DNA from 3 places in the Streptosporangium sp. NPDC000095 genome. Region 1 is predicted to be linked to each of the others. Evidence: riboswitches for the same ligand, from Rfam matches in the RefSeq annotation. Region 1 holds a riboswitch; each other region holds the start of a gene.

Evidence for each region. A riboswitch is a leader RNA that binds a small molecule or an ion and turns the genes downstream of it on or off. The one in region 1 is predicted to bind cobalamin.
Region 2: linked by a shared signal. The riboswitch ahead of metE (5-methyltetrahydropteroyltriglutamate--homocysteine S-methyltransferase) and the one ahead of ACFY3V_RS34225 (ABC transporter substrate-binding protein) in region 1 are both predicted to bind cobalamin.
Region 3: linked by a shared signal. The riboswitch ahead of cobN (cobaltochelatase subunit CobN) and the one ahead of ACFY3V_RS34225 (ABC transporter substrate-binding protein) in region 1 are both predicted to bind cobalamin.

Annotation. Positions count from the first base shown of each region.
Region 1 covers NZ_JBIAZS010000020.1:113,594-120,794, reverse strand. Annotated here, with positions in the region: gene ACFY3V_RS34250 (metal ABC transporter permease) at 1-300, opposite strand, end outside; gene ACFY3V_RS34245 (ATP-binding cassette domain-containing protein) at 297-902, opposite strand; gene ACFY3V_RS34240 (MFS transporter) at 1,091-1,654, opposite strand; gene ACFY3V_RS34235 (copper resistance protein CopC) at 1,665-2,285, opposite strand; gene ACFY3V_RS34230 (hypothetical protein) at 2,418-2,975, opposite strand; cobalamin riboswitch at 3,224-3,405, shown strand; gene ACFY3V_RS34225 (ABC transporter substrate-binding protein) at 3,572-4,783, shown strand; gene ACFY3V_RS34220 (iron ABC transporter permease) at 4,780-5,859, shown strand; gene ACFY3V_RS34215 (ATP-binding cassette domain-containing protein) at 5,862-7,201, shown strand, end outside.
Region 2 covers NZ_JBIAZS010000017.1:109,871-117,071, reverse strand. Annotated here, with positions in the region: gene ACFY3V_RS31420 (ABC transporter substrate-binding protein) at 1-156, opposite strand, end outside; gene ACFY3V_RS31415 (superoxide dismutase) at 377-979, shown strand; gene ACFY3V_RS31410 (hemerythrin domain-containing protein) at 1,236-2,033, shown strand; gene metE (5-methyltetrahydropteroyltriglutamate--homocysteine S-methyltransferase) at 2,130-4,364, opposite strand; cobalamin riboswitch at 4,484-4,697, opposite strand; gene ACFY3V_RS31400 (hypothetical protein) at 4,747-5,541, opposite strand; gene ACFY3V_RS31395 (ketopantoate reductase family protein) at 5,838-6,794, opposite strand; gene ACFY3V_RS31390 (TetR/AcrR family transcriptional regulator) at 6,887-7,201, shown strand, end outside.
Region 3 covers NZ_JBIAZS010000016.1:82,347-89,547, forward strand. Annotated here, with positions in the region: gene ACFY3V_RS30265 (precorrin-2 C(20)-methyltransferase) at 1-749, opposite strand, end outside; gene ACFY3V_RS30270 (precorrin-8X methylmutase) at 770-1,396, opposite strand; gene ACFY3V_RS30275 (precorrin-3B synthase) at 1,393-2,955, opposite strand; cobalamin riboswitch at 2,977-3,172, shown strand; gene cobN (cobaltochelatase subunit CobN) at 3,391-7,092, shown strand.

The DNA of each region.
Region 1 (7,201 bases):
GGCCAGCGTCATCAGCAGGCCCATCGCCCCCGACAACCCCGCGCTGCTGCGGGCCAGCGGCGTGAGCGCACCACCGGTCAGCCCGCACAGCACCAGCGCGCACAGCAGCGGATCCAGCCCGGTCAGCAGGCCGATCGCGATGCCCAGCAGCGCCACGTGCATCATCGCGAAACGGACCGGCATGATGTCCAGCCCCACGATGAACACCCCGACGATCGGCAGCGCCACCGAACCGAGCAGCAGCGCCACCAGGGCCAGCCGGACCGAGGGAATCTCCAGCAGCGTCCAGATCGAGTTCACCGGACCTCCCGCAGCCGCCCGGCGGCCATCTCGGCCACCCGCCCGCACGCCTGGGCGACCACCCGGTCATGGGTGACCACCACCACGCTCACCGCCAGCCCGGCCAGCACGCCGGCGACCTGCTCCTGACCGGCGAAGTCCAGCGCCGCGGTCGGCTCGTCGGCCAGCACCAGCCCCGCCCCGGCCGCGACCTGTCCCAGCGCCCGCGCCAGATAGGCGCGCTGCAACTGGCCACCCGACAGGGTGGCCAGCGGGCGTTCCAGCAGTGCGCCCACTCCCAGGTCTTCGGCCGCGGCGAACGCCCGCTCGGCGTGTCCGCCGCTGGCCAGTAGCTCGCGCACCAGCAGCGGAAAGCGGCCGGCCGCTTGGCGCTGCGGGATCCAGGCGACCTCGGAGCGGCGGCGGGCCCAGTCGGCCGGCGTGCGCGCCCGCCGTCCCGAGACCTCGATCACCCCGGAGACCTCGCGATGCAGTCCAAGAAGCGCGCGCAGCAGCGTGCTCTTGCCCGAGCCGTTGGTGCCGGTGATGGCCAGATGCTCGCCAGGGGCGAGCGCCAGGTCGACGGCGTCCACCGCGAGGAGCCGGCCGTGCCGACAGCTCACGGCGGACAGGCGTAGACCGGCGGCGGACGCCGGGGAACCGGACAAGGGGACGGGGACGGGGACGGGCATGGGCGTACTCCGGTTGGGGGGGAGGGGCACGGCGGCAGCAGGGCGGACCGGGTCCGCCCGGGAGGGCATCGTGAAGAGACGGGACCGCCTGTGGGGGCAGCCCGTGAAGAGGGAGCGGTTCAGCCGCGGATCGGCAGTGGCGGGGCCCGCCCGCTGAGCGCGTACCGCAATAGCGCGGACCGCAGGAGCGGCGGTGCGAGGGAAGTCGTACGCCATAGGCGGGCAGGCGCGGCCGTCTGGCTACACCGGACCCTCAGCAACCGGAACAGCCGGACGGCGAGGCGGCGCAGCACCGCCCAGAGCGCGGCCTCGCCGCGCGCCAGCCACAAAGCGGCCAGCGCTCCCGCCCAGCCGTGCGCCACCACCATGCCCAGCCCGGGGACCAGCCCGGAACCGGAATGCGCGTGCCCGCCGACCTCGGCCAGCGGCGCGATGAGGTGAACCGTGGAAAAAAGCAGGTGCAACGCCACCTGCGTGCCTGCCAGTAACGGCCAGATCACGCCCAGGCCGCGTTCACCGCCGGTCGCGGGCAGCGCCACCAGGAACGCCAGCGCCAAGGCGCACGCCGCCGCCGGTGCGGAGACGACGCCCCCGCCGGACACGTGGGCGAGCACACCGAGCCCCAGGCACACCACGGCGAAGGCCGCGGCGCGGGCGAGACGTAACGTCAGGTGCGCGGGCATGGCCGGCGGATCACTCCGCGCCGCCGGAACGGCCTCGGCGAGAGGCCTGCAACCAGATGCCCGCGCCGATGGCCACGATCGCGGCGAGTGCGACCCAGATCCAGCCCGGCAGGCTCCCGGCGTTCTCCTGCTCGCCGGTGGCGGAAGCGGGGCCAGGCGAAACGGGCTGCGCGACCACCGGTGCGGACGCTGAAGCCGTCGGCTCCGGCACCGGTGTGGTCGCGACGGTCGGCGCGGCCTTCGCGGACGGTGTCGCCGGGGCGGTCACGATGAAGGGAGTCTCCCCCTCGATCGGGTGACCGTCGGAGGAGACCACCCGCCAAGCGATCACATAGTCACCCGGGTCCAGAGGCGCCGAAACGTCGGAGGTGACCGTGTCACCTGCGACCTTCGCTTTGCCGATGTCGATGATCGTGTCGCTCGCCGTGCGCAGCGCGACCGCTGGGAAGCGGACCTGAGAGCTGAACTCCAGCCTGATCCGTTCGACGGCGGAGACCTTGGCATCCTTGGCGGGAGAGCTGCTCTTGAGACGGTCGTGGGCGAGCGCGGCGGGTGCGCCGAGCAGGACGAATATGGCGCAACACAGGGCGGTGACAACGGTCGTGCGGACGGATCGTGGCAGGGACGCCATCGTGGACTCCAGAAGGGACCTCCGGCCGTGCCCTTGGCACAGACCGGCGAAACGGAAGGAACGCCTCCAGCGAAAAAGGAGGGCGTCTGGTCACGGGGGCACGCCGCCCTCCGGACCCTTCCTCCAGGTCCTTCAGCCGGCGTGTCGCGGCGCGGGTGGGCCGCGCCGCCGCAGCACCGGCAGGATTTCCCAGCCGCCGTACGGCCGGACATCGGCGGCCGGAACGGCCCGCCACACCGGCGACGCCACCTCGGCGGGGACGGCGAACAACAGCCGGATCAGCGGCCTCGGCCCGCCGTACAGGCGGATCATCAGCCACAGGGCGCTCTCGCCTCTGTGCAGCCACCAGCCGGTGCCCAACGCCACCGCGAGATGGATCATCGTCATGCCCAGGCCGGAATGGCCGTGCTCGGCGGAGGACATCGCCTGCGGCGCGGGCGCGGCGCGATTGAACAGCTCATGCAGCAGGATCTGCGCGCCGATGGTCGCGCCGAGCACGACCTCCACACCGCGCTCGCGCCCGTTGAGCGCGTACGCCACGCAGAAGGCGATCAGTGCGCCCAGAACGGCCACGTGCGGCGGGATCAGGCCGCCCCCGGCCAGCGCGTGGCCGCCCGCGGAGACCACAAGGCACATCGTCGCGAAGACGACGGCTCGTGGCACGCGCAGCGCCGACACCGTAGGGGTCACAAAGGACATCCTGTCAGCCGGGTGGCTCGCCGAGAAGACCGGGACAGCGGATCATGCCTCAGGCCGTCGCGGCCGGGTGCGTGAATCTCATACCCGGACATACGTGGGAACGGCTCCCGCCGTTCACCCGAAACGCGGGACGGTCATGCGAAGAGCGCCTCGTTTCCCATGGCGGCCGTGCGTGCGGTCCCGGACGCCGTTGCAACGATCACTGAACGAACCGGTCGGGGGCTTGTCGTTAATGGTGGTTGTGCGAACATGGTCGGCGTAGGCGACGGCGGAACGAGGAAGCCGGTGTGAATCCGGTGCGGTCCCGCCACTGTGATCGGCGAGTGAATCCCGAACAGGCCACTGCCCGCGTGCGGGTGGGAAGGCCGGGAGGAGCATCGACCCGAGAGCCAGGAGACTCACGCTGTCGCCTCCTCACGAAATGGGGCGGATCTCCCCAAGAGAGGACGGTGGCCGTCATGCGGTTCTCCCGCTATAGGGCCCTTCAGCCTGCCCGTCGTGCAGGACTCTCCTGGTGATCCGGCCTCTCGCCCGTCGCGGCAGCCGTCGAGGAACGGTGGCCGCGGCCAGTTTCCAGGAGACCACCTATGGGCATCCCCCGCCCGATCACCGGCGTGCTGCTCGCCATCCTGCTCACCGCCACCGCCTGCGGCGCCCCCGCGCCGCAGGGCTCACCGAGCGCTTCGGCGGCACCGCCTTCGGCCGAGGGCCGTTGCGTCACGAGCTTCGACGCCGCTGAGGACTACTTCCCGGTCAAGCAGAAGGTGGAGCACGCGACGAACTTCACGCTGACCTACGCCAAGAACTATCAGGTCCTCACCGTCAAGCAGCCCGCCCCCGGCGCCAAACCGGAGACCTACGTGCTGGTGCGGTGCGGCACCCCTGCTCCCGCGCTCACCGGCGAACTGGCCGCGGCGGTCACCGTCGAGACCCCGATCGAGCGGCTGTTCTCCGCTTCGACCACCCACCTGCCGTTCATCACCGACCTGGGCGTGCTGGAGCGGCTCACCGGTGTTTCGTCGGCGGGGTACATCGCCTCCCCCCAGGTACTGGCCCAGGTGAAGGCCGGGAAGATCACCGAGTACGCCAAAGGTCAGGAAGTCGACACCGAGAAGGTGATCGCCGCCAAGCCGGACGTGCTGATGAGCGGCGGCACCGAGGACAAGGCCTACGGCCCGTTGCGCCAGGCCGGGATCACGGTGGTGGCCAACGCGGAATGGCTGGAGTCCACCGCGCTGGGCCGCGCCGAGTGGATCAAGGTGATGGCCGCGCTGACCGGTACCGAGGCCAAGGCCGGTGAGGTGTTCGGCAAGGTCGAGACCGACTACACCGCCCTGGCCGCCAAGGCCAAGGCCGCCGCACCGGTCACCGTGCTGCCGGGCCAGATGTACGAGGGGCAGTGGTCGGTGCCCAACGGCGGCAGCTACGTCGCGGGGCTGATCAAGGACGCGGGCGGCACCTACCCGTGGGCGGACACGCCGGGCCCCGGCAGCACCACCCTGGACCTGGAGGCTGTGCTGTCCAAGGCCAAGGACGCCGAGGTGTGGCTGGCCGCCGTGAACGAGTGGAAGAGCCTGGCCGATGTGGAGAAGGCCGACCCGCGCTACGCCAAGTTCGGCGCGTTCGAGTCCGGAAGCCTCTGGTCGGCGAACAGGACGCTCGGCCCCGGGGGCGGCAACGACTTCTACGAGCGCGGCGTCGGCCACCCGGACCTGATCCTGGCCGACCTGGTAGCGATCTTGCATCCCGACCTCGCGCCGGGGCACGCCTTCACCTTCTACCAGCAGCTGGCCAAGTGACGGCTCTGGCCCTCGCGGGTGTTCCGGCGGCGGCCCGGCGCCGCCGGAGCGTCGTTCTGGCCGTCATCGGGGTCGCGGTGCCGCTGGCGTTCGCGCTGGCGGTCCTGCTCGGCTCGACCTCGATCCCGCTGAACCAGGCACTGCTCGCCTTGGTGCGTGACACCGGCGCGGACCCGGGGGTTCAGGAGATCATCTGGACGGTACGGTTGCCGCGCGCCATCACCGCGGCCCTGGCCGGAGCGGCCCTGTCGGTCTCGGGAGTACAGCTGCAGACTCTGTTTCGCAACCCGCTGGCCGAGCCGTACATCCTGGGGGTGAGCTCGGGGGCGAGCCTGGGCGTGGCGCTGGTGATCATCGGGTGGGGCGGCGCGGCCGGCGCGTTCACCGCGGGCATCGCGGGCCTGGGCCGCGCGGGCGTGGTGGTGGCCGCCTCGGCAGGTGCGGCCACGGTGCTGGGGCTGGTGCTGGTGCTGTCGCGGCGGGTCAGGTCGGTGGTGACGTTGCTGATCATCGGCGTGATGGTGGGGTCGGCCGCCACCTCGCTCATCACGCTGCTGCTGGTCTACACCGACCCGCAGCGGGCCCAGCAGTTCATCATGTGGGGTCTGGGCAGCTTCGCCGGGACCACCTGGGGAGATCTCGGGGTGTTCGTGCCGGTCTGCGTGGCCGCGCTGGCGGGTGCGCTGGCCGGGGTCAAAGCGCTCAACGCGCTGCTGCTGGGCGAGAACTACGCGCGCACTATGGGTGTGCGGGTCCGGGTGGTGCGCACGCTCACCCTGTTGACCTCCTCGGTGCTGGCCGGGGCGGTGACCGCCTACTGCGGGCCGATCGCCTTCCTCGGTCTGGCGGTGCCGCACGTGGCCAGGCTGCTGCTGGGCACCGCCGACCATCGGGTGCTAATGCCCGCGGTCGTCCTGCTGGGGGCCGCCGTGGCGCTGGCGTGCTGTGTGGCCACCCAGGCGCCGGGCAGTGGGGTCGTGCTGCCGTTGAACGCGGTGACCACCATCGTGGGCGCGCCCGTGGTGATCGCCGTACTGCTGCGCAGCCGCGCGGCCCGCACTGGACTGGCGGTGTGAGCATGAGCCTGGAACTACGCGGACTGCACGCCGGATACCCCGCCAGGCGGGGGCAACCGGAGCGTCGCGTGCTCGACGACCTGGACGCCGAAGCCCTGTCGGGTGAGCTGACCGTGCTGATCGGCCCGAACGGCACCGGCAAATCCACGCTGCTGCGCACCATGGCCGCACTCCAGTCCGCGCTGGGCGGCCAGGTGCTCCTCGGCGGCGTCGACGTCGACACCCTGCCCGCCGCCGACCTGGCCAGGAGCCTGGCCGTCGTGCTCACCGAACGCGACCTGCCGCCGCTGCTGAGCGCCCGCGAGCTGGCCGGGCTGGGCCGCCACCCGCACACCGGATTCACCGGACGCCTCTGGCCCGGCGACCACGAGATCGTCACCTGGGCGCTGACCGCCGTGAACGCGGGCCATCTGGCCGACCGGGCGGTGACCGAGCTGTCCGACGGCGAGCGCCAGCGGGTCCTCGTCGCCCGCGCTTTGGCCCAGGAACCGGCGGCGATCTTGTTGGACGAGCCGACCGCCTTTCTCGACGTCACCTCCCGGGTGGCGCTCATGGGCCTGCTGCGCCGTCTGGCTCGCGAGAAGAACCTGGTCATCGTGGTCTCCACGCACGATCTGGAGCTGGCGCTGCGGGTCGCCGACCGGATGTGGCTGATCGACCCGGCGGGCCGCCTGCACACCGGCACCCCGGAGGAGCTGACCTCGCGGGAGGTGATCGGCGCCGCCTTCGACGGCGGTGAACTGGCCTTCGACGCGACCTCCGGCATGTTCGTGCTCCAGAGCGGGGCCAGCGGTACCGTCCGCGTCCTCGCCGAAGGTCTGCACGCCGCCCTGCTGGAGCGGGCGCTGGCCAGGGAGGACTGGCGTACGGCCGGCGCCGGGCCCGCCGAGCTGGCGGTGGAGTGGACGGGCGACGGCTACCAGGCGGCCTACGACGGCACCATCCACCGGTTCGCCACCTTGCCCGACCTGGCCGCCTGGACGCGTACGGCGCGCTCCGGGCTCGCCGTCGCCCGGCCCGGGCTGCTGCCCGCCGCACCGCCGATGGTGTCGGTGGCGGTCGCCGACGTCTCCACGATCAGCGGTTACTTCGAAGTCGGGATCGGCCCGATCGACACCGAAGCGGGCTGGCGACCGCTCACCGACCTGCTGGCCGACCTCGAATCCCTGCGGCGGCGGATCACCGACGTCGCCGAACGCTTAGGGACCGACGAGACCCGAGTGGCGGCCTCCATCCTGTTCCAGGGGTTGGCCGCCCGGCTGTGGTCACCGGTCATCGGCGCGGCGGTGGCCCACGACCTGCTCCTGGACCTGGGCCCTTCCCGCCTCCACTGGCGGGAGGC
Region 2 (7,201 bases), on a different contig from region 1:
GGCCTTCTGGCCGGTCCCCTGAGTGGCGGGAGCCGGTGAGCAGGCGGTCAGCGTCAGAGCGACTGCCAGGACGAGCAGTCTTCTCATGATCGGGGTACCGCCTTCGGTGGCGCGTCGCCGCCAGATGGTCGGGGTGATGCGGGGCGGGCGGCTCATGTGGTGAGTCTCCGGAGGTTCGAGATCAAACGATCGTTGTGCATCAAAGCACCATATTCTGCACATAAGTTGCAATTGCCAGCAAGCCGCATCAAGTCGGCGATGGCCGGAGGGGGCCTCCCGTGCGAGGTGGAGCACACGGCACATGCCGTAAGTAGTTGCATAGTTATTGTTGTTGCGAACTAATTGCGATAAGGTCTGGCGCAGCAAGGAGATCACTGTGGGCCGATACACCCTTCCGGACATGCCCTACGACTACGCGGCGCTGGAGCCCGCGATCACCGGGGAGATCCTGGAGTTGCACCACGCCAAGCACCACGCCGCCTACGTCAAGGGCGCGAACGACACCCTGGAGAGGCTGGCCGAGGCGCGCGACAAGAGCGAGTTCGGCGGCCTGGTCGGGCTGGAGAAGACCTTCGCCTTCAACCTGTCCGGGCACGTGCTGCACTCGATCTTCTGGCAGAACCTCTCCCCCGACGGCGGCGACCGTCCCGACGGAGCGCTCGGCGAGGCGATCACCGAGCACTTCGGCTCCTTCGAGGCCTTCCAGAAGCAGCTCACCACCGCCACCGCCACCGTGCAGGGATCGGGCTGGGGCATCCTGGCCTGGGAACCGCTGAGCCGACGCCTGGTGGTGGAGCAGGTGTACGACCACCACGGCAACGTCGGTGTGAACACCACCCCGCTGCTGGTCTTCGACGCCTGGGAGCACGCCTACTACCTGCAGTACCGCAACGTGCGCCCCGACTACGTCGAGCAGCTGTGGTCGCTGATCAACTGGAACGACGTCATCGCCCGCTTCGACGCGGCCAAGGGCGCCTGACCCCATGACCGCGGCGCCCGACCGTCCGTCCTTCCTTGGTGAATGGTCCAACCGGACGGCCGGGCGCCGCCCCCTGCACATCCAGATAGTCGCCTCCCACGTCATCACCCGGTTTCCTGGGAGCGTCATGGGGGCCACGAGAACACCGAGACGATGCGCCCCTGGCAGATCGTCCCCTGATTGGGACCTTGATCAGGCATTACCCGATTCGTCGTATCGGATCGTCTGAACCCGGGCATGCCCGTGATGCGCGGGCATGCGGCAGATGAACTGGGGGCTCGGGATGCGGCCGGTGGGACGGGACGACCAAACGTGCGCCGACAGGCCACCTGTGCACCGGCGCGAGTTGCTCGGCCTGCCGCTCGTGGTGGTCTGCGGATCGGCGCTGACGGCTTGCGGGACGCATACCACCAACGTCTCCTACGCCACCTCGCCGACGCCTTCCACCCCGGCCGGGCAGATCGAACCCGTTACCCCACCTGAGGATCTGATGCGCGAGCACGGTGTGCTCAAGCGCATCCTGCTCATCTACCGGGACGGGATCCGGCGCATCGACAGCGGCCAGGTCGTACCGGCCCAGGCGCTGCACGCATCGGCGGGCCTCATCCGCTCCTTCATCGAGGAGTACCACGAGCGCCTGGAAGAGAAGTACGTCTTCCCGCCGCTGGTCAAGGCCGGCAAGCTCACCGGCACCGTCACGGTGCTGCTCCAGCAACATCGGCGCGGACGCGCGGTGACCGGCCGCATCCTGAACGCCACCGGCACGACCGGCGTCGCGACGCCGTCCGCCCAGGCCCGCCGCGCCCTGGTCGCCGACATGGCCGTCTTCATCCGCATGTACGAACCGCACGAGGCGCGCGAGGACACCGTCGTCTTCCCCGCCCTGCGCGAAGTCGTCTCCGCCAAGCAGTTCGCCGAGTTGGGCGAGATCTTCGAAGACGAGGAACACCGCCGTTTCGGTACGGCCGGCTTCGCAGGTGTCGTCAACCAGGTGGCCGACATCGAGAAGAGCCTCGGCATCTACGACCTGGCCCAGTTCACTCCCCGGGGGTGAGCTGTCGATGACTTGAACGCGATCATGCGGTGTGTGGCCAGGAAGCTTCCTGAACGCCGGCCCGAAGCAGGGCTTCGGGCCGGGAAGCGGCACTGATCAGAGATCCGCTCGGACAGTTCGGGCGGCGGCGACCATGTTGGCCAGGGCGGCTCGCGTCTCGGGGTAGCCGCGGGTCTTCAGCCCGCAGTCGGGGTTGACCCACAAACGGTCGGCCGGGACGGCCTGGAGGACGTTGCGCAGGTTGTCCTCGATCTCCTCGGTGGTCGGGACACGCGGCGAATGGATGTCGTAGACGCCGGGGCCGATGCCGTTGGCGTAGCCGACCTCGGTCAGGTAGGGCAACAGTTCCATGTGGGAGCGGGCGGCCTCGACGCTGGTGACGTCGGCGTCCAGGTCGGCGATCGGGCTGATGATCTCGCCGAACTCCGAGTAACACATGTGGGTGTGGATCTGGGTGGAGTCGGCGGCGCCGGAGGTGGCCAGCCGGAACGCCCCGATCGCCCAGGCCAGATAGACATCCTGGTCGTCCTTGCGGAGCGGCAGGAGCTCGCGCAGCGCCGGTTCGTCCACCTGGACGATCCCGATCCCGGTGGCCTCCAGATCCGTGATCTCGTCGCGTAGCGCGAGGGCGACCTGGCGGGCGGTCTGCGCCAAGGGCTGGTCGTCGCGGACGAACGACCAGGCCAGCATCGTCACCGGCCCGGTGAGCATGCCCTTGACCGGCTTGGACGTGAGCGACTGGGCGTAGGAGGCCCACTCCACCGTCATCGGCTCGGGGCGGGAGACGTCGCCGTGCAGGATCGGCGGGCGCACACAGCGGGAACCGTACGACTGGACCCAGCCGTGGTCGGTGGCGGCGTAGCCGTCGAGTCGCTCGGCGAAGTACTGGACCATGTCGTTGCGCTCGGGCTCGCCGTGGACGAGCACATCCAGGCCGAGCTCCTCCTGAAGCATGATCACGCGGGCGATCTCGGCGCGCATCGCCTCGACGTAGGCGTTCTCGTCGATCCGTCCCGCCTTGCGGTCCGCGCGGGCCTTGCGGATCTCCGCGGTCTGCGGGAACGAGCCGATCGTCGTCGTGGCCAGCTCGGGCAATCCCAGTTTGGCCCGCTGCGCCGCGAACCGGACCGCCCGATCGGCTCGCCGCGCGTCACCAAGAGCCTCCAACCGGGCCCGGACGTCGGGATCGGCCAGCACGACGGGGGGTTTCACGGCCGACGGGTTCTCGGAACGTAGATCGGCGGCGAGACCGACCAACTCGGCGACCTTCTGCCGGGCGAACGCCAACCGCGCCCGGACCGCCGGGTCCAGCGCCGTCTCACTGTCGAGGTCGACCGGAACGTGCAGCAGTGAACAGGAACTGCTCAGCTCCACCGTGTCGGCGAACCCGAGCAGCACCGCGTACGTCGACTTCACCCGCGCGGGGTCGGTGCGCCACACGTTCCTGCCGTCGACCACGCCGGCGACCAAGGTCTTGCGGGCCAGCCCGCCGACCGAGGCTACCGCCTCCAGGTTGCCGGGGCCGGCGACGAGGTCGAGCCCGATCGCCTCGACCTCGGTGGAGGCGACCATCCGTAGCGCCTGCGCGCCGACGGCGCCGAAGTACGTGGCGAGCAGGATCTTCGGACGGCTGGGCAGGCCGCCAAGCCGCCGGTAGGCCCGCCCGAGCGCTTCGATCTCCCGGGCCCCGAGGTCGCGGGCCAGGACAGGCTCGTCGAACTGCACCCATTGCGCGCCCGCGCCCGCCAGCCGTTCCAGCAACTCGGCGTAGGTCTCCACCAGGGAGTCCAGCAGGTCGAGCGGGGTGAATCCCTCAGGTGAGTTCGGCGCGGCCTTGGCCAGCAGAAGATAGGTGAGCGGGCCGACGAGCACGGGCCGCGTCTCGATGCCGAGCTTCCTGGCCTCTAGATACTCGGCCACGGGCTTGGCAGCCGAGCCTCCGACCAGCTGGAACCGGGTGTCCAGCGCCAACTCTGGGACGATGTAGTGGTAGTTGGTGTCAAACCACTTGGTCATCTCCAGGGGCGGAAGCTCGGCGGTGCCTCGCGCCATCGCGAAGTACCGGTCGAGCCCGGTGAGGTTCCGATAGCGCGCGGGCACGGCGTCGATCATGACCGTGGTGTCGAGCACCTGGTCGTAGAACGAGAACGTGTTCGACGGGATCGCATCAAGGCCCGCGTCACGCAGTTCGGTCCAGACCGAGCCGCGCAGCGACGCGGCGGTCGCCTCCAGCTCGTCGGCGCCGATCGTGCCGGCCCAGAAATCCTCGGTGGCGAATTTGAGCTCCCGATGCGCGCCGATGCGCGGGTAGCCCAAAACGGTCGTCCTCATGGCAACTTCCCTCGTCTCGCCAGTATGCGGCCAGGCAGGAGAAGAGAAACGCAACGCGGAGCAGGCCCCCGGCGAGCGCGTCCCAGGCCCTCCCACGAGGCCGCGGACCACCGCGCGCCGAGCGGCACGCGGGCGGAGGCAGGTCTTCGGACTCGCGGGCACCATGCCTGAGGCATGACCTACTGGCCGTCGCTTCCCAGGCACGCGCCCAGTGCTTGTGACGGCGGTCGTTCCTGCTTACCGCTGCGGGGCAGTCCCGGATTCACACCGGGTTCCCTCTTACGACGCTCGCCCCCCGAAGGAGACGGGCGAACCATCCACACCCGAGAGCTTAACGGCCCGGCCACCGTTCGGGCCCAGTCGTGTGCGCGTCGGTGGCTCACTACGGGCGAACGGCGACCGATTCGGCGGAGAGCGTGACCTCGATGGTGATGTGCGGATTGTCCACTTGCGGGAGCTGAAGCCCACGCTTGAACTCCTCCGCATCGTCCGGCATCACCTTCGGCTGAACTGTGACCTTGACGTGGCCGGTCTCGTCATCTGGGTGCGTCGTCATCGTGGCCACCTCAGGACGGGATTGGAGCCAGGAGACGACCGTGTCCTGGGCCCGCCGGAGCTCCGCGGCCGAGAATCCCTTGCCACCGATCAGGGTGACCTCCACGGGGAGGGTCCTGGCCAGCTCGATCGCGCGAGTCGGGATGGGCCCCTTGAAGCCGACGCGCAGCCCTCGCTGGTCGTCGACGTACCTGACGCCGGAGATCTCGTCGGGAAACTCCGTATTAAGTTTGTCGATCACCTGACTGTTGGACGACTGCGAACCGAAGCGGTCGATGGCCTCCTCGTAGGAGATGCCCTCCGATCTGGCGATGGTCCCAAGGTCGACCAACTCGGCGTAGGGAATGCCGTCGATCGTCACGCCCGGGTCGGTCACCGCGGGGTCGTAACCCTCGAAGTCCGTCGGCTTGGGCGACGAGGTAGCAGCCATCCGGGTCGCGTACCGCTTGACGACCTCCTCCAAAGGCCGACCCGACGACGCCGCCTCTCGCTTGAGCCGCTCCAGGGTGGGCCGATGCGCTTTGGGCTGATCGGCCCGCGGCAACACGATCGTCTCGCTTCCGGCCACAGTGAGTGCCGGACCGGCACCGGACTGGCCGCAGGCGCACAACGACGCAAGCATCGCAATGGTCAAAAGCAATTTCTTCACACCTAAGGGACGCTCCGCCGCCCTGAAGGGTTCATCCAGGCGCTCCCGGTACGGCGAAGTCCGTTCGTCAAATAACTTGGGTCTCCTGGCGCACTCCGGAAGGCACGGTCCGGCGCCGTTACGCGGGCGGAGGACGGTTGTGACCGGGCTCTCGCCGTTGCGGAGCCGGCGTGGTGCCGATGCCGGCCCGTGTCCTGGTCGCCCCGGTTGCCTGCCGAAGTGAAGCGCGGCCGGTTGCCCGTACTCCGTTGTTATGGGTGGCCGTTCACTCAGTCCGTCATCTCGCGGGCGAAGTGTGGTTCCGCCGCTTCCAGTCGCGGTACCGAGATGCCCAACCGTCGTGCTTCGGCCAGGGTGTCCCGGCAGACCTCACGCGGCTCCTCGGCGTCGGGGTCGGAGTGCGCCGCGAAATTCACGCGCGCGAGCGCGACATGAGCGGTCAGCCAGGCGAGCACGGGGGCCGTCAGCCAGGTGGGCGCACGCAACGACAGCACACCGCGGTGACGTCGCAGGTCGACACCGCGCGCCTGGAGGAGCGGCAGAAGCTCGCGGATGGCCAGCAGCGCCTCGCGCAGGTCGTCCGTCGCCCCTATCAGCTTGGACAACGAGCCCAGTCTCAGGCTTTGGGAGTGCAGGCCCGCGTCGAACACGAAATGGATCCACAACCAGCCGCGGAAATCGGATTGTTCCCTGAGCCGGAGTCCGGCCTCGCGAAACGCCTGGCGTACGGCCCGCTCCCGGTCGGTCGGGGGTGGGCCGAGGGTGCCGAAGACGACCGACGGCAGCAACGTCCCGCGGAGGACGCCGTCCTCGCCGAAGCCGCCGCCGGAGCCGGGAAAGCCCCAGGCGACCTGCTCGGAGGGGAGGTCGCCGATCGCGGTCAGCGGCTCGGTCCAGACGTTGCCGAAGACCAGCACCGTGGCCCGGCCGACGCGCGGGGTCAGGAAGGCCGCCGCCTCGGCGAGGCGGTGGTGCGACACGCTGAGCACGATCAGGTCGAAGTCGTGGTCGGGCTCCAGCGTCTCGCGCAAGCGCACCGGCCACCTCTCGACGACGCGCTCGCCCCACGGCCGCCGTCGTGCGTCGAGCAGGTCGAGGTCTATCGCGTCTCCGTACGTCGCCGCGCGGCCGGGCCGGACGTAGAACTCGACGTCATGGCCGGCCCGTTCCAGGGCCCAGCCGTAGATGGTGGCGATCACGCCTCGGCCGAACATGAGGATCTTCACGCTGCACCTCGTGGGATACAATCAAATTGGAGGCAATCTCCACTTCTTCGAAGATATGGAGATCACCTCCACTTGTCAACGCGAGGGAACGCATGACCACCGCCAAACCACTGCGCGCCGACGCCCGGCGCAACCGCGAGGCCCTGATCGCCAAGGCCCGGGAGATCTTCGACACCGGCGACTTCTTCGACCTGCGCTTCGATGACTTCGCCCAGCTGGCCGGGGTGGGCACCGGCACGCTGTACCGCCACTTCCCCACCCGGGAGGCACTGGCCGAGGCGGTCTACCACGGAGAAGTCGCCGCGCTGTGCGACCGCGCCCGCCGGCTGCAGGCCACACTGCCCGCGGCGGAAGCATTGGCGACCTTCCTACGTGACGTGGTCGGCTACCTGGACACCCACCAGGGC
Region 3 (7,201 bases), on a different contig from region 1:
TCGGCTATGGCGGCGGGCGCGGGGCTCGACGCGTTGACGGGGCTCGGGATCAGCGCCAGCGAGAAGTACGGGACGCTGCCGGGGTCGACCTCGGCCAAAGGCGCCAGGCGCTGCTGCCCGGTGGTGGCGCGCTCGACGTACCAGGCCTCGTCGAGACGCCCGGCCTCGGCCAGCGCGTCGCGGACCTTGGTGAAGGTACGGCCGAGTTTCAGCACCGCGGCCGAGTCGGTGGCCGCCAGGCGCTCGGCGAGCACCTCGGCGGGGAGCGTCCCCGGCAGCACGGTCAGGACCTCGTCCCGCTCGACCAGCGGGCGGCCCAGGACCGCCGAGGCGCCGCTCACCGACGTCACGCCCGGCACGACCTCGGTGACGTAGCGGTGCGACAGACGCTTGTGCATGTGCATGTACGAGCCGTAGAAGAGCGGGTCGCCCTCGCACAGCACCACCACGTCGCGCCCGGCGTCCAGATGGGCGGCCAGCCGCACCGCGCAGGCGGCGTAGAAGTCGTCGATCGCCCCCTGGTAGCCGCCGGGGTGGTCGGTGGTCTCGGTGGTGAGCGGGTAGATGAGCGCCTCCTCGACCTGCCCCTGCCGCAGGTAGGGAGCGGCCACCGAGCGGGCGATGCTGCGGCCGTGGCGGGCACTGTGGAAGGCGATCACGTCCGCCTCGCCGATCAGGCGGGCGGCCTTGACGGTCACCAGCTCGGGGTCGCCGGGGCCGAGTCCCACGCCCCACAGCCGTCCGGTCACGCGTGTGCTCACGTCGTCGCTCACTCCTCCTCGCTCGCGATCGCGTTGACCGCGGCGGCGGTCATCGCGCTTCCGCCCCGGCGTCCGTTCACGACGAGGTGTTCCAACCTCGCCGGGTGCTCAGCGAGGGCCTGTTTGGACTCGGCGGCGCCGATGAAGCCGACCGGGACGCCGAGTACGGCGGCCGGGCGGCCCGCGCCCTCCTCGACCATCTCCAGCAGCCGGAACAGCGCGGTCGGCGCGTTGCCGATCGCGACCACCGAGCCCTGGAGCCTGTCGCGCCACAGTTCCAGTGCCGCGGCGCTGCGGGTGGTGCCCAGCCGCGCGGCGAGCTCCGGCACGCGGGGGTCGCCGAGGGTGCAGATCACCTCGTTGCCCGCGGGAAGGCGGCGCCGGGTCACCCCCGAGGCGACCATCATGGCGTCGCAGAGCACCGGAGCGCCCGCCTGGAGCGCCTCGCGCGCCGAGGCCACGACACCGGGCGACCAGCGCAGGTCGCTCACCAGGTCGACCATCCCGCAGGCGTGGATCATACGGACCGCGACCCGGGCGACGTCTGCGGGCAGGCCGTCCAGGTCGGCTTCCGCGCGGATGGTGGCGAAGGAGCGGCGGTAGATCTCCGCGCCGTCGCGGACGTAGTCGATCACATTTCCCCTCTGGCGGCCGCCACCGCGGCCGCGGTCTCCTCGATGCCGGAGCAGGTCAGGGCGGTGCCGTCCAGTTCCAGGCGGTAACCGTCACCGGTGGCGATCACGTCCGCGACCCGTCCCCTCGGGCGGCCGCAGCGCCTGGCGCAGCCCGCCCAGTGCACGGGGAGCGTATCGGTGCCCGGCCCCATCGTGGACGGCGGGGCCATGCCGATGGCGGTGGCGGCGTCGGCCTGGACGTCGGCGAGGGATTTGGCGCAGCCGGGGCGGCCGGTGCAGGCCGTCACACCGATCCAGGGGGAGGCGGGGTCGACGACCAGCCCGGCGGCCTCCAGACGGGCGGCCGTGCCCGTGACCTCGGCGCGGTCCAGGCCGGGCAGGACCACACCGCGCCATGGCGTGAGCCGGATCTCCCCGCCCGAGGCGGCGTCGGCGAGCAGGAGTGCCTGCGCGGAGGTCAGCCGTCCCAGGGGGATCGCCACCCCGAGCGTCACCCGCGAGCCCTCGCTTCGGGGATCGTCCGGGTCCCCGTCCTCGACTCCGTGGCGGGGACTGTTTCCGGGGCCTGTCTCTCCGGTGACGCCGGTTCGGTTCCCTCGCCGGTCCGTGCTCTCGAAGACGCCGACCGGCCCGGAGGTCACGACGTGCGGTCTCACCGGTTCGAAGGGGGGTGTGTCGGGGAGTCCGAGAGCGGTTCGCATCCGGGTGGCGATCCGGGAGGGCCCGTCGGGAAGTTCGGCGATCCGCCAGGCGGTGACGTCCCGGGTGGCCAGTTCGTCGAGGAACGCCTCGGCGGTGGCGAGCAGGACGGTCACGGCTTCGTCGAGCGGTACGCGCAGGCCGGTGTCGGTTCCGGCGAGGAGCAGCGCGGCCGCGTCCGGTGCCGTGGGCAGGATCGTGGCGTCCGCGCCCAGGCCGGCCACGTCTCCCCGTCCGTCGTCGAGGGCGAACATGAACCGTCCCGGCAGGGCGGCGAGGGCCGGGCGAGCACACAGTCGTCGATCCAGTTCGCCGATCAGAGGGGTGATGTCGGCGATCCCACGGCCGTTCGTTTTCGTGCCGTTCGGAGCATCCCCGCCGTTCGGTCCGCTCGGCCTGCTTGGCTCGTTGATTCCGCTTGGTTCGGGGGGTCCGGTTGGTCTGTTCGGTCTGCCGAATTTGTTTGGTTCGGCCGATCCAGCCGGTCTGCCGGGTTCGTTTGGTTCGGCCGGTCCGTCCACTCCGGTCAGCGGGGAGGCGAGGATGTTGCGGATGCGCTCGTGTGTCGCCGAGGGCAGCAGGCCCGCTCTCGCCATCCGCGCGGCGAATCCGTTTTCCGGACCGCTTTCTGGATTCTCCGGCCCGAGACCGCGCACCTGGACGTTCGCCCGGGAGGTGAGCTCGATGACGCCGTTGCCGTACGCCGTGGCGGCGTCGGCGAGTTCGCGCAGCTGGTAGGGGGTGAGGCGACCTCCGGGTATGCGGACGCGGGCCAGGCCGCCGTCCGCGGCGGGGTGGACCTGGAGGGCCCCGGGGCACGCGTCGAGTCGCGATCGTCCGGAAAAGTCGGCAATGGACACTCAGAGGATGTTAATGCCAGTTTCTTGCAATGCCCCGGACTGCCGTAGTGTCATCGATGGCGACGGCAAGGGAGGAAGCCGGTGTGAATCCGGCGCGGTCCCGCCACTGTAACCGGGGAGCGAACCCCACCCGGGCCACTGTCCGACGAAGGACGGGAAGGCCGGGGTGAGCACCGATCCGGGAGCCAGGAGACTCCAGCCGTCGTGGCCGACGACGACCCGGGGCGAGGACCCCGAGGGAGGAAGCTCCGTGCGCTTTTCGCCGTTCCCCCGCCACACCGCGACATCGCCGTTCCCCCGCTACGACGCGGCATCGCGGTCGCCGCATCACGGTGTGACACCGCCGTTCCCGCGTCACACCGCGACGTCGCCGCTCTCCCGCCGCATCGCGGCTCCCGCGGGCCGTACCGCCACTCCTCTGCCGGGGTGTGGCGCGTGATCCTGCTGCTCTCGACCTCCGACACCGACCTGCTGAGCGCCCGCGCGAGCGGCGCGGACTACCGGCTCGGCAACCCCGCCAGACTCACCGCCGCCGACCTCCCGCCGCTGCTGGAGGGCGCCGACCTGGTCGTGGTCCGCCTGCTCGGCGGGCGCCGCGCCTGGGAGGAGGGGCTGGACGCGCTGCTCGCCGGACCCCGGCCCGTCGTCGTCCTCGGCGGCGAGCAGGCGCCGGACGCCGAGCTGATGGAGCTGTCCACCGTGCCCGGCGGGGTCTGCGCCGAGGCGCACGCCTACCTCGCCCACGGCGGCCCGGCCAACCTGACCGAGCTGCATCACTTCCTGTCCGACACGCTGCTGCTCACCGGCCACGGGTTCGCCGCGCCCGAGCCCACCCCCACCTGGGGAACGCTCGCGCGCGAGACGCGCGGCCAGGACGGACCCGTCGTCGGGGTGCTCTACTACCGGGCCCACCACGTGGCGGGGAACACCGCCTTCGTCGAAGTGCTCTGCTCGGCGATCGAGGACGCGGGCGCGCGGGCGCTGCCGGTGTACTGCGCCTCGCTGCGCACCGCGGAACCCGGCCTGCTGGAGGTCCTGCGCACGGTGGACGCCCTGGTGGTGACCGTGCTCGCCGCGGGCGGCACCCGCCCGGCGACCGCGTCGGCGGGCGGGGACGACGAGGCATGGGACGTCGGCGCGCTCGCCGAGCTGGACGTGCCGATCCTGCAGGGGTTGTGCCTGACGAGCAGCCGGGCCTCCTGGGAGGAGAACGACGACGGCCTGTCCCCGCTGGACGCCGCCACCCAGGTCGCGATCCCCGAGTTCGACGGACGGATCATCACGGTGCCGTTCTCCTTCAAGGAGATCGACGAGGACGGGCTCACCGTCTACGTGGCCGACCCCGAGCGGGCCTCGCGGGTGGCGGGCATCGCGGTGCGCCACGCCGCGCTGCGGCACATCCCGCCCGCCGAGCGGCGGCTGGTGCTGATGCTGTCGGCCTATCCCACCAAGCACGCGCGCATCGGCAACGCCGTCGGCCTGGACACCCCGGCCAGCCTGGTACGGCTGCTGGCCGCGCTCCGCGAGCGCGGTTACGACATCGGCGCCGAGGACGAGCTGCCCGGGGTGAGCGGGCAGGACGGCGACGCGCTCATTCACGCGCTGATCGCCGCGGGCGGGCAGGACCAGGACTGGCTCACCGAGGAACAGCTCGCGGGAAACCCGGTGCGCATCGCGGCGAGCCGGTACGCCGAGTGGTACGCCACCCTCCCCGCGGACCTGCGCGCCCGGATGGAGGAGCACTGGGGCCCGGCGCCCGGCGAGCTGTTCGTGGACCGCTCACGCGATCCCGAGGGCGAGATCGTGCTGGCCGCGCTGCGCTCCGGCAACGTGGTGGTCATGGTGCAGCCGCCGCGCGGCTTCGGCGAGAATCCCATCGCGATCTACCACGATCCCGACCTGCCGCCCAGCCACCACTACCTGGCCGCCTACCGCTGGCTGGCCGACGGCTTCGGCGCGCACGCCGTGGTCCACGTGGGCAAGCACGGCAACCTGGAGTGGCTGCCCGGCAAGTCGGCGGGCCTGTCGGCCTCCTGCGGCCCGGACGCCGCGCTCGGCGACCTGCCGCTCGTCTACCCGTTCCTGGTGAACGACCCGGGCGAGGGCACCCAGGCCAAGCGCCGCGCCCACGCCACCCTGGTCGACCACCTCGTCCCGCCGATGGCCCGCGCCGACAGCTACGGGGACATGGCCAGGCTGGAGCAGCTCCTCGACGAGCACGCCTCCATCGCGGCGATGGACCCGGCCAAGCTGCCCGCGATCCGCGCCCAGATCTGGACGCTCATCCAGGCCGCCAGGCTCGACCACGACCTCGGGGTCGCCGACCGTCCCCACGACGCCGAGTTCGACGACTTCCTGCTGCACATCGACGGCTGGCTGTGCGAGGTCAAGGACGTTCAGATCCGCGACGGCCTGCACGTGCTGGGAGCCGCCCCCGAAGGGGGGCCGCGCGTCGACCTGGTCCTGGCCATGCTTCGCGCCCGGCAGATGTGGGCGGGTGGCGAGGCGCTCGTCGGGTTGCGCGAGGCACTGGGCCTGGCCGAGGACGGCAGCGCGGGACGGATCGGTGTCGACGACGCCGAGACCCTGGCCCGAGCCCTGGTCGAGGCGATGGAACACCGCGGCTGGGACCCGGCCGCGGCAGGGGAGGTGACCGCCGAGGTCCTGGGCCGGGCCGACGACACCGGCCGCGACGACGCCAGCGCCTCGGCGGGCCCGGCCGGAGTGACCGGCCGGGGCGGCGGATCCGGGGTGCCCGCCGCGGCCGACGTACGCGGTGCGAACCTGGGGGAGGTGGAGCGGATCCTGCGGTTCGCCGCCGTCGAGGTCGTGCCCCGGCTGGCGCGCACCACCGACGAGATCGACGCGATCCTGCACGCTCTCGACGGCGGCTACGTGCCCGCCGGGCCGAGCGGTTCGCCGCTGCGCGGGCTGATCAACGTGCTGCCCACCGGCCGCAACTTCTACTCGGTCGATCCCAAGGCCGTGCCGAGCAGACTGGCGTGGGAGACCGGCCAGGCGATGGCCGACTCCCTGCTGGAGCGCTACCGCGCCGACACCGGCGACTGGCCGCGTTCGGTCGGGTTGTCGGTCTGGGGGACCAGCGCGATGCGCACCGCGGGCGACGACGTCGCCGAGGTGCTGGCGCTGCTGGGCGTGCGGCCGCTCTGGGACGAGGCCTCGCGCCGCGTCACCGGCCTGGAGCCGATCCCGGCCACCGAACTGGGCCGTCCGCGCGTGGACGTCACCATCCGGATCAGTGGCTTTTTCCGCGACGCCTTCCCGCACGTCGTGGCGATGCTGGACGACGCCGTACGGCTGGTGGCCGGGCTGGCCGAGCCCGAGGAGCTCAACTACGTGCGGGCGCACGTGCTCGCCGACCGGGCCGAGCACGGAGACGAGCGCAGAGCCACCATGCGCATCTTCGGCTCCCGGCCCGGGGCCTACGGCGCCGGGCTGCTGCCCCTGATCGACAGCCGCAACTGGCGCGACGACGCCGATCTGGCCGAGGTGTACGCGGTCTGGGGCGGCTTCGCCTACGGCCGGGACGTCGACGGTGTTCCCGCCAGGCAGGACATGGAGACGGCCTACCGCAGGATCGCCGTGGCGGCCAAGAACGTCGACACCCGCGAGCACGACATCGCCGACTCCGACGACTACTTCCAGTATCACGGCGGCATGATCGCCACCGTCCGGGCGCTCACCGGCAAGGCCCCGGCCGCCTATGTCGGCGACAGCACCAGGCCTGACGCGGTCCGCACCAGGACGCTCTCCGAGGAGACGTCCAGGATCTTCCGCGCCAGGGTGGTGAACCCCCGCTGGCTGGCCGCGATGCGCAGGCACGGCTACAAGGGGGCCTTCGAACTGGCCGCCACCGTCGACTACCTGTTCGGCTACGACGCCACCACCGGCGTCGTCGCCGACTGGATGTACGACAAGCTGGCCGCGACCTACGTGCTGGACCCGGAGAACCAGGAGTTCATGGCCAGGTCCAACCCGTGGGCGCTGCACGGGATCGCCGAGCGGTTGCTGGAGGCGGCCGGTCGCGGCATGTGGGAGCATCCCGATCCCGCCGTCCTGCGCGATCTGCAGGAGGTCTACCTCAAGTCCGAGGGAGACCTGGAGGGCGGAGTCTGACCGGGGCGGTGCCGCGCTTTCACCGGGCTCCACGGGTTTCACCGTTTCGGCGATGTCCGGCCAGAACCCTTGGCGTTCCTCCCACCCTCGGGGGCGTGGGAGGAACGCC